Regions from separate parts of the Corynebacterium glyciniphilum AJ 3170 genome, predicted to be linked through region 2. Evidence: predicted binding sites of a transcription regulator. Region 2 holds the regulator's gene; the other holds the start of a gene.
The links. Region 2 encodes LexA, which represses DNA repair genes until DNA is damaged. Its sites were predicted from a motif close to CGAACANNTGTTCG; they were not measured.

Region 1 (5,166 bases), 750 kb from region 2:
CTGGCCATCCTCGCGATCATTGCCGTGGGCATGATCTACCCGCTCATTGTCCTGTTGACCGCTGGCCCGGACGACCTGGACGCCGGCCTGTCGGTGATGAAGGCGACGCTGTTCACCCTCGCCCACGTCGCGGCCTGGGTCAGCATCAACGAGATCATCTGGGGCGTCCGCAAGATCGTGGCGCCGAATCGACCGACGGAGAAATAGCTTGACGGAAACGCACAGTCAGGAACCTGGAACTCCCGGTAACCCGGAGGCGCCCGCCGCGCCTGCCACCGGCGGGGCCGGCGGCATGACGAAACTGCAGTACCTTCATGCCCTGGTGACCCATCCGTTGATTGCCGCAGTAGTCACGGCGCTGCTTGCCCTGGTGGCGGTCGTCGGGCTGTCGCTTCCGTGGGCCAGGACCGTGGTCAGCGCGGGTCAGGCGGGAGCTGAGGACGCCGACATGATCCTCACGATGTCGGGCTTCGGCATGGTGAAGAGCACATTCGAGGCCATTGGTCTGCAGGAAACGTGGATTGAGGCGACATTCCTCTCGGTTGCTGTCGTCCTACTGTTCCTGGTCCTGGCGAGCGCGGTACTGGTCGCATTCACCCCACTGCGGCGGGTCGCAGCTGTGATTGTGGCAGGTACGGGTGCAGGCTTCACGGCGTACGCAATCTACGGCTTGGTGACTGGGCTGGGACTCGACGAGAAGCTCTTCACTGACGACACGTCCGGGTTGGGGGACCAGGAGGCGGCGATCCTTCAGTCCCTCCTTGACTCACTCACGACCTCTACCGGTCCGGGGGAGTACGTTGTGTTGGTCGCTGGGATTCTTCTCCTCATGCTCGGTGGTTACGTCGCTGTCCGGTCCGGCTATCCGTGGCTGCCGTCGTCGGGCGACCGTGCTGAAGGGGTCGTTGGCGGAGCGAACGTCGTCGGCGACGTGCGACCGTGACGGATGGGCGTCCCTCCGGGAGGGGCGGGACGCCGTGGTCCTGGCTGTGGTTGCGGCAGTGATCACTCAGTCGGACGTGGATGGTGCCATTGCCGCGCCCCCGGTGCGGTCCTGCCGGAACCGGGGTACTGCCCCTCGTTGAGAGCGAATGTGGACGGCACCACAGTTCGCCCGGTGGTTGTGGATTACGACGACAGGGCGGCGTTGTGTGGCGCCGTGGCGTCGACACAGGGCAGTAATCCTTGCTTGTTGAACGATGACACCTCCTATTCCAGTCCGTGTTGAGCCCCTCTGGCCGACCCCGCTGCTGACGCCTGATCCGGGGGGTCACGGCGGGTCCTCTGCTTCCCTGAACCGCCGACGTCGGACGTCGCCGGGATGACGTCGGGTTGTGGGGTGGTCGTTGTGGACGGGGCGACGTTTCGGGTCCACGCTGACCGGGGGAATCCAGTGGACGCGCCGTCCGCTACCCGAAGGAGCTGGAGTAGTCCACCACCGGTCCGGATGCTGGCGGGTGTCGTCCACGCGAGCGTGCATGCCTGGGGACACGAGCGTCAGATTGTCCAGATCAGTGGCGCCACCGGCGCTCCACCCGTCGATGTGGTGCACATGGCAGTGTGCAGGCGCGGAGTCGGTGCCCGGTGCTGAACTGATGCCTTCTTCGCCGACGAGGGCGAGGTACTGGCTGAGGTTGCCGAGGCGCCGGGTGCGTCCGAATCTCAGAGTCCGCCCTTCAACATCGAGAACCTGCAGATATGTTTCCAGGTCGTGCCGATCGTCGAGCAGCGTTGTGGCGGGGACGTGAATGCCGACATCGGTCAGCGCGGTGCCAGTCGGGTTGTTGAACTGTTCGACGGACATGACGGCGACGATGGTAGTTGCACCGCGGCCCGGGGTGAGTGCGCGACCACGCCCGTACCCGGCGTGGACGACCGCGGCGAGTGCATCGTGTCGACGTTGTTCGGGCGTACGGTCATCGGCCGCGAGATCAGTGTCCTCGATCAAGTCGCCGGTCTTGGCATAGTCAGCCATCACGCGTTGCAGTGACGCGGCGAGCTCAGGGGTGAGGGTGCCCCGGACGGGAGTCATGCCGTCGCAGCGCTGTCTCCCGAGGGTCAGGGAACGCATCCGGTCATGGTCTTTCTCCGTGTACGGTTCCTCTGCTCCGACGAGGTCGAGCAAGAACGAGCGCAGGGAGTCGAGCACATCGGGCCCCTGCTTCCTGGCAAGGTCGGCGATCGGACGGTCTGCGATGCGGGTGATCTCCGCCTGGACGTTCTGGGGCAGCGCGCGGATCTGTTTGTCCGCCTTCTCCACGCCGGCGGCATCGAGGTGCCCTTCGGCGACGAGAGCCGCCAGCTCAGGCATGTGGTCCTCGTGCGGAGCAGTAGGGTCAGCTCCCCAGGGGTCCGGTCGCTCGGCCACGCGCGACCATGACGCCAGACGACTGCGGGCATCACGCGTGGTCGTCGTGAATATCCTGCTCACCGCCCGCGCCTGCCGCTGGGTGCCAGCCGGAAGCTCCGATTGATGACTCGACAGGAATGCGGCGTCAGCGACGGTCAGTTTCTTACGGGAGCGTTCCATGCACGCCGCCGCCTGCAGCCTGTCGGCGTCGGAGAGCCGGGACCAGGTGTCCGGACCATGTGCGATGATGTCTTCCACTGCAGCGTCCAGGGCAGAAAGTGCTTCCAACAGGTCGGTCGTGGAACCGACCGGCGGTACCGGAGGTTGCTGTTGTGGCATACGGTGTCCCCCCCCTGAAACTCGAACATGAGTTCCTGCTGTCCCGACCAACATGCTTCATCTTCTGCTGAATGACATTATCATTCGAATGTTTGTTCGTCAACATATTTTCTGTACGGTCAGTACATGGCACCCGATGACGAGGTCCTTGCTGAACAGGAACTATCGTGCATCTTGACGAGACGAGGACGAGAAACGCGAACTGTGCCGGACGGCACCGGAGAGTGACGGAGAATGGACAGAGACACCTGGGGCCGTGGAGGCGGACAACAGTCCCCGTCCGAATATCAGCCACCGAACCCGTACCACCGACCACACGAGTCGGTCCCGTCATCAGGTACTGCTGAGCCGCGGAGCGGACTGGTCGTGTCCGTCGTCATCGCGGTCCTTGCCGTACTCATCGCCGTGGGGACGGCAGGCCTGTGGCTCCTCAACCGGGACACAGAGGCCCCGAGAGCAGAGGCTCCCGGCGCTTCCTCGGCGGAGACGCTCGACGACTATCTGGTCGATGGACAGGACGGTCCCGCCGCTGAGGACGTCGCTCCCGACGATGGACTGCCGCCGGGCCTCGGTTACACCGGGTACTTCGACAATGAGAATGCGGTATGCGACGGCTTCGACACCTGGGTCTACGCCGGCGAGGGTGGGGGAGCGGCAGTGGTCGTGTGCGTCTCGGACGTTGACGACACGCTGTACATGCGGGGAGACTTCACCACCGGCGTCGCACGGGGAGACGTCGCGATGGACGACGAAGTGGACGTCGTCGACGGGATCTACACCGTCGGAGTAGACGGTGGAATCGTCGAATTCTTCGGAACCGAGCTGTGGTTCACCGACGGCGACGGAGCGGATCCTCTCGCCCAGTTCGACGACTTCTGGTACGACGACACCGTCTGGGGCCCCTGAAGCCGGTCCTCAGAACTTGGTGAAACGGTTCGTCAGGTTCTCTTCGAGTTGCGTCCAGCCGTTCGCCTCTTCGTCGAAGGGAGCGGTCGGCGTTGCCGCAGACGGTGAACCGAGCATGTACGCGATGTAGTCCTGGAGACGGGGGTATGCTAGCAGGACCTTGTTCACTCCGTCGTCCTGTGCCCAGTCTGCGGCATCGGCGAGCAGCTCGTAGGCTCGTCCCAGCTGGTCGGTGTCCACAGCGTCGACGCCGTCGGCGATGTCGCTGCGCAGTCCCGTAAAACCGTAGACGTTCGACGGATGTACCTCGACCTCGAGTTCCCCGGCATTGGCCAGTGTCACCAGGTCTCCCCAGGTCTCCATGCCGGCGAGGTCATGGTCTTTCGCATCGATCATCCACCGCACCAGCGAGCGGGAAGACGGGAACGTATTGATCTCGCCGCGGTGGCCCAGGAAGACCGGAGACCGGTTCCCGACATAGCACCGCAGGGTGTATACGGTGGTGCCGTCCACGGTGATACGGATCGGATCGATCCCTGCGCTGCCCCACGGCGTCGCGTCGTACGGGTCTGCAGCGTGCTCCGTGTCCTCATCGTCGGTATCGGGGCCGTTTCCGTCTGTATCGTCGGCGTTGGTGCCTGTGGAGGTTGCGGTTGCCCCGGCGGCATCATCCTGCGCCGATGCCGCGTCGTCGATCCGCTTCTGTGCTGCAGCGACGAGACTGGCTGCATTGTCGCCGAGGTCCGGCGTGACCAGCGCCTCGTCGACGGCATCGAGGAGTTCCACCCAGTTGTCCCGCACCGTGAAACCCACACTCGACCATTCGGCGAGACCGTTCTCTCCGGCGTAGTGGTCCTGGCCACGGCTCACGTTGGACAGGACGGAGTAGGACCGGAACCACCGGTTGATCCGGTCGATGCCGCAGACCGTCCCGAGCGAACGCAGCACCTGGAAGGCATTGGAGACTGTCCGGGTGTTCTCGAAGGACGGGCGCCCCGCGAGGTTGTTGGGCAGCTCGACGAAGCTGATGCTGCCTCCCCGGCGGGGCGTCACCTTGGTCTCGGCACCGTCCATGAATGCCGGCCAGTCGGGATGTTCGGCGAGATCATGGGCCGAGGAGGCGGTGATCCCGGCGAGCAACGCCGCCGGTGACTCGAACGCGAAGACCCCGGAGTCGTCACCGAGGAAAGCCTGCCACTGCTCGCCACGGGACACCCAGCCTGGGGCCCACAGGGTGTAGTACGTGCCGGCGGTTGTCTCGAGCTCGAGCGTCACGATTCCGTTGTCTGCCATGACGACAGATTTTAGCTGGAAGGACGACCGCGGTCGATGACCGGACCACCGTGTACACCCGCAGTGGAGAAGAGGTCGGCTTTCAGTACCGCCGGGACCGTAGGTGGGGGCTCTCCGAGAAACTGCTGGACGTTGTATTCCGGCACCCGGGGTGTCGTGGTGATGCGGGCCAGGCCGCGGTTCGTGGGCATCAGTGTCTCCTCTCAGGCAGTGGGGCGGTAGAAACCGAGAAACCCCATGCCGATGTTCTCTGTTCTCACCGGATTGATCTGGACGGG
Region 2 (5,166 bases):
CGATGGCCTCGACGGCCTCAGCATTGTCGGAGGAGACGGTGACCTCGTCACCGTGCTCGGCACCGAGCGCCATGATCATCAGCGAGGATGATGCGTCCGACGGCTCGTCGTCGTCTTCCCCCGGGAGGGAGAGCAGGATCTCATCGTCGTAGTTGGCCGCGGCCTCCGCGATGATGGTGGCGGGACGGGCATGCAGACCGACGGTGGAGCCGACGGTGACAGTGGTAGAGGCCATGGTTCTCAGGTCCTTTTCGAGTCGTCGTATCGTGTCATCGAAAATGAGGGCACGCCAAGTGTGGAGCGCCTCACTCTCTTCCAGACAGCGTAGCCGAACCTCCGGGAGTTGTGCTGCACCCGGCTGCACCCGCCGGGGGCACCTCGGCCGTTACAGTCGTCACGCGGTGACAACAGTGACATCTTCGGCTGTGAATGCCTCGAGATACTGGTGCGGAGCTGCATCATCAGTCACCAGAACGTCAATCTCTGGGACATTTGCGAAGCTGACGAGGTAATCCCGCCCGAACTTCGTGGAGTCGCACATGGCGACGACCCGGTCCGAGTTTGCGATCATCGCGCGCTTCACCGCGGCCTCCTCGGCGTCCGCAGTCGACAGGCCGTGGTCCATGGACAGGGCATTGGTGCCGATGAACGCGATGTCAGCATGGTGGACACCGATGGTCCGCAATGCGATGTCGCCGACGACGGCCTGGGTGATGGGGCGGATGTGCCCGCCGATCAACTGGACATCAGATAGTCCCGCTGCCGACAAGCGGACGGCGAGAGGGAGGAAGTTCGTCAGTACCGTCAGGTTCCGGTACGGGTTGTCGTCGGGGCGGCCTGCCTCTGCGATGGCGTGTGCGAGCATGGCGGTGGTGGTGCCGGCGTCGAGGAACACAGTCCCGGTCCGCGGCAGAAGTTCTGTCGCCGCTCTCCCGATCCGGATCTTCGCCTCGGTCGAGGTGGTGCTGCGTAGCTCGATCGGCGTCTCGCGGGTCTGGAACGTATTGGTGGGTACCGCCCCGCCGTGGACCCGGTGCAAGGCACCGTCATTGTCGAGTACGGTCAGGTCACGCCGGATGGTCTCCGGGGTGACGGCAAAACGCTCCGCAAGTTCGACCACGGTGACACGCCCGTTGACTGCGGTCAGTGACGCGATCTGGCGGCGACGTTCCTCTGAGTTCATGATGTGCATTGTATGGGGTCGAGGGGGTGCGAACCTCGATTCGGGGGTGGGGAGTCCGACGGGGGTGGCCCCGGCGGGCCCCGAAAAGAGGGGGAGAAGAGGGTACTGTGGACGTCAACCTAATACGTCAACCGATGTCCTTTCAGATGTCCATTCTGAATATTTGTGGGAGACCAGACACTATGGCAGACACGAAATCCTCCGCACCTTCCACCGACGGTGAGCCCGTCATCCTGAAGGGAAAATCAGTGGTTCCCGGCACGGTCTTCGCGCCGGTGACCTGGGTAACGGACCGTCCGGAGCTGCCGGGGCCGGATAAGACGGTCGCCGAGGGGGAACGAGAGGCAGAGTTCGAGGCGTTCACCCGGGCCGTCGACACCGTCTCGGGGCGCCTCAGTGCACGTGCTGCGACAGTCGAGGGCAATGCACGCCAGGTGCTTGAAGCCACGGTCGCCATTGCAAAGGACCGCGCATGGGCCAAGAAGGTCCGAAAATCCGTCAATGCGGGTCAGACCAACGTCTACGCGGTCAAACAGGCTACGGATGACTTTGTCGAGATGTTCCTCAAGGCGGGTGGTGTGATGGCCGAGAGGGTCACTGACCTGATGGACGTCCGCGACCGCGTCATCGCCGAGCTCCGAGGAGAACCCGAACCGGGCATCCCCGACGTCGATTCTCCCCATGTCCTGTTCGCCGATGACCTTGCCCCAGCCGATACCGCTACTCTTGACCCTGAACTGATCGTTGCCGTGGTCACAGAGAAAGGCGGAGCGACGAGCCATACCGCGATCATTGCCCGTCAGCTGGATATCCCCTGCATTGTGGCTATTGGTGTCAACCTGCGCTCCATCGCAGCGGAAACCGAGGTACTGGTTGACGCCGCCGTGGGAACCGTGGAGACCGGGGTGGACCCGGCTGATGTCGAGAAAAGGGTAGCTGCAGCTGCAGAACTCGCCTCGAAGGTACGCGGATGGCACGGACCGGCTGAAACTGCGGACGGTCACCGGGTTCAACTGCTCGCCAATGTGCAGGACGGTGCCGCCGCCAGGCAGGCAGCGGAATCGGTCGCAGAAGGCATCGGGCTGTTCCGGACCGAACTCGGCTTCCTCAGCGAAACGACAGAACCGTCCGTCGAGGAACAGGCGGATCGGTATGCGGAAGTGTTGAGCGCCTTCCCAGAGGGCAAGGTGGTCATCCGCACGTTGGATGCAGGGTCGGACAAGCCGGTGCCCTATGTGATGGCGGAGAGTGAGGAGAACCCGGCACTCGGTGTTCGCGGCCTGCGTATCGCACGCACGAATCAGGAGCTGCTGGAGCGTCAGCTCGACGGAATCGCACTGGCGCTGAAGAAATCCGGCAGGGAGGAATCGTCGGCGCAGACCTGGGTCATGGCGCCGATGGTGGCAACGGTGTATGAGGCGCAGTGGTTTGCTGCATTGTGCCATGAGCGGGGACTTGTCGCGGGTGCGATGATCGAGGTTCCCGCTGCGGCGTTGATGGCAGACAAGATGATGCCCTATCTGGACTTCGTCTCCATCGGTACGAATGACCTGACCCAGTACACGATGGCAGCTGACCGTATGTCGGCGTCCCTTGCCCATCTGACAGATCCGTGGCAGCCAGCGGTGCTGAGGTTGGTACACACGACCTGTCGTGCTGGTGCAGTGACTCGCACCGCGGTCGGGGTCTGCGGTGAAGCAGCTGCCGACCCGATACTCGCGTGCGTTCTGGCGGGGCTCGGGGTTACGTCCCTGTCAGCCGCTCCACCGGCATTGGCGGCGGTGGGCGCTCAGCTTGGTGAGATCGACTTCGCGGTCTGCCGGGAAATGGCGGCGGCGGCGCTCGATGCCGATGGGGCCGAAGAGGCGAAGACTGCCGCTGCGGCGGTCCTCGGCCTCTAGTTTCACTCCGACGGATGTCGGGCCCCGACACCGGAGCTCCGATATCCGTCGTCAGGCGATCGCAGGGGAGCGCGGTCAGATCTTTCGGAGTACGGCGACGACGCGGCCGAGGATGTCAGCATTGTCACCGGGGATCGGTTCGAAGAGATCATTGTGGGGGAGTAGCCAGACACCGTTGCCGTCCTTCTGGAATTCCTTGACCGTCGCCTCGCCGTCGATCATCGCTGCGACGAAGTCGCCGAGTTCGGCGACTTTCTGCGACCGCACCGCCACCCAGTCGCCATTGAAGATACCTGCGTCGCGCATGGATTCTCCCACGACTTGCAGAAGGAACAGTTCGCCGCTGCCCACGAGCTCCTGCGGCAGTGGAAAGTGAGCTTCTACGTGTTCCTCAGCCAGGATCGGTGAACCGGCAGCGATCTGTCCCACCACGGGAACGAACGAAGGGGAGGGCATCCCGTCCGGGCCGGTCGTGGCCGCAGGTTTAGGGCCCGGCCGGGAAGCCGGCTCATCCTCGAAATCCCGGATGTCTACGGCGCGGGGCTTATTGTCCTCCCGTCGGAGATAACCTTTCCTCTCCAACTCCCGCAGGTGGTACGACACTGATGACGTGGAGTTCAGGCCAACAGCGTCACAGATCTCGCGGATGCTCGGCGGATACCCTCGGAACCGCGTGGCGTCTTTGATGACGTCCATGATGCGACGCTGGCGGTCGGAGAGCTTCTCCCTGCCCTTGTCGTCGCCACTTGCTCCCGCGCTTGCTAGGGCGGCACGTTTCTTGCTTCCCGGAGCTACCCCCGTGGAGGACTTCTGTTTCTCTGCCATCTGACCTACTCCTGGTCTCGTTGTACCGATCGTGGGTTCGACAGTACATCACCGAACCGACATTGTTCATCAGGGTGTTCGAAAGTGTCGCGGAAGTTGTGGACTTCTTCGAACACCCGTGCTACCGTCTGGCACATAGAGCGAAGTTCGAACACATGGACGAAGATACTGACCGTCATGCGAGACGATGTCCGGCTGCGGTGCTGTCATGGTCCTGTCAGATTCCGCAAGTCAGGTTCGTTTTCACGGAAAGAGGGTTGTCATGAACACGATATCGGTACGTAATCCCCGGGGCGTTGACCGTCGTCCTGTCTACCGTCGTCCGGAGTGGACACGTGTGGTCGAGACGGGGCGATCGAACACGTGGGGGCATGGTGCGGTGCGACATCCGTCAGCGGCTCAGGTGGAGCGTCGGCGGTTCCGCGCGACCGGTGAAGAACGTCCGTTCGAGACAGGTTCTCGGGCGCGCCGAGTACGTCGCCGTATGTCTTCTGTCCTCGGTTCTCCGGGCGTTACGTTGGTGTCTCTCGCGTCGCTGGTGGTGATGCTCGCCGCGTCACCGGTTTTGACCGGTCCGAATGAGGAGGCTGTCACACCTGCCAGGACTGCGACGGTCACGGTCGGGGACAACGCCAGCTTGGCGGATATCGCCAGAGAGCACGTCCCGGGTGCATCGGTGGGTGACGCGGTGGCGAGAATTGCGTCCCTCAACGACATCGACAAGATCGGCGCGGATGACGGTCACCACGCCGGTGCGGAGTCCACGCGACAGGTTGTGATCCCGGTCTACTGACCGGGCAACGGCAGGGGAAGGCTCCAGGGGTAGCATATGGGTCCGTCCCGTTCCACTGATCTCTGTAAGGGAGAACGCCGTGCTCTGTCCCGCGTGCCGCTCCGAAGACTCCCGGGTGGTGGATTCGCGTACGGTCGAATCTGGCTCAGCTATCCGTCGTCGACGAGAATGCCTGACATGCAAAACCAGGTTCACGACACTCGAACGCTCAGTGCTCCTGGTGACCAAACGGAGCGGCGTGACCGAAGAGTTTCGCCGCGACAAGGTCATCAGGGGTGTGGGGCGTGCTTGTCAGGGACTCGAGGTCTCCGGGGACGACCTCAAGATACTCGCACACGACGTCGAGCAGTCGCTTCGTGCGTCCTACGGTTCGCAGGTGGCCGCGGATGATATCGGCCTGGCGATTCTCGAGCCGCTGCGTAACCTCAACGAAGTTGCGTACCTGAGGTTTGCCTCGGTGTACA

Region 1: the regulator LexA is predicted to act here: its motif matches at 2,775-2,788, upstream of CGLY_RS04350 (HNH endonuclease signature motif containing protein).

What each region holds. Positions count from the first base shown of each region.
Region 1 is NZ_CP006842.1:936,234-941,399, forward strand. It holds gene CGLY_RS04340 (hypothetical protein) at 1-207, shown strand, start outside; gene CGLY_RS04345 (hypothetical protein) at 209-943, shown strand; gene CGLY_RS04350 (HNH endonuclease signature motif containing protein) at 1,271-2,689, opposite strand; gene CGLY_RS04355 (hypothetical protein) at 3,056-3,595, shown strand; gene CGLY_RS04360 (hypothetical protein) at 3,605-4,888, opposite strand; gene CGLY_RS04365 (hypothetical protein) at 4,900-5,079, opposite strand; gene CGLY_RS04370 (C40 family peptidase) at 5,092-5,166, opposite strand, start outside.
Region 2 is NZ_CP006842.1:1,685,426-1,690,591, forward strand. It holds gene CGLY_RS07925 (HPr family phosphocarrier protein) at 1-235, opposite strand, end outside; gene CGLY_RS07930 (DeoR/GlpR family DNA-binding transcription regulator) at 395-1,183, opposite strand; gene ptsP (phosphoenolpyruvate--protein phosphotransferase) at 1,366-3,084, shown strand; gene lexA (transcriptional repressor LexA) at 3,160-3,909, opposite strand; gene CGLY_RS17375 (hypothetical protein) at 4,172-4,702, shown strand; gene nrdR (transcriptional regulator NrdR) at 4,782-5,166, shown strand, end outside.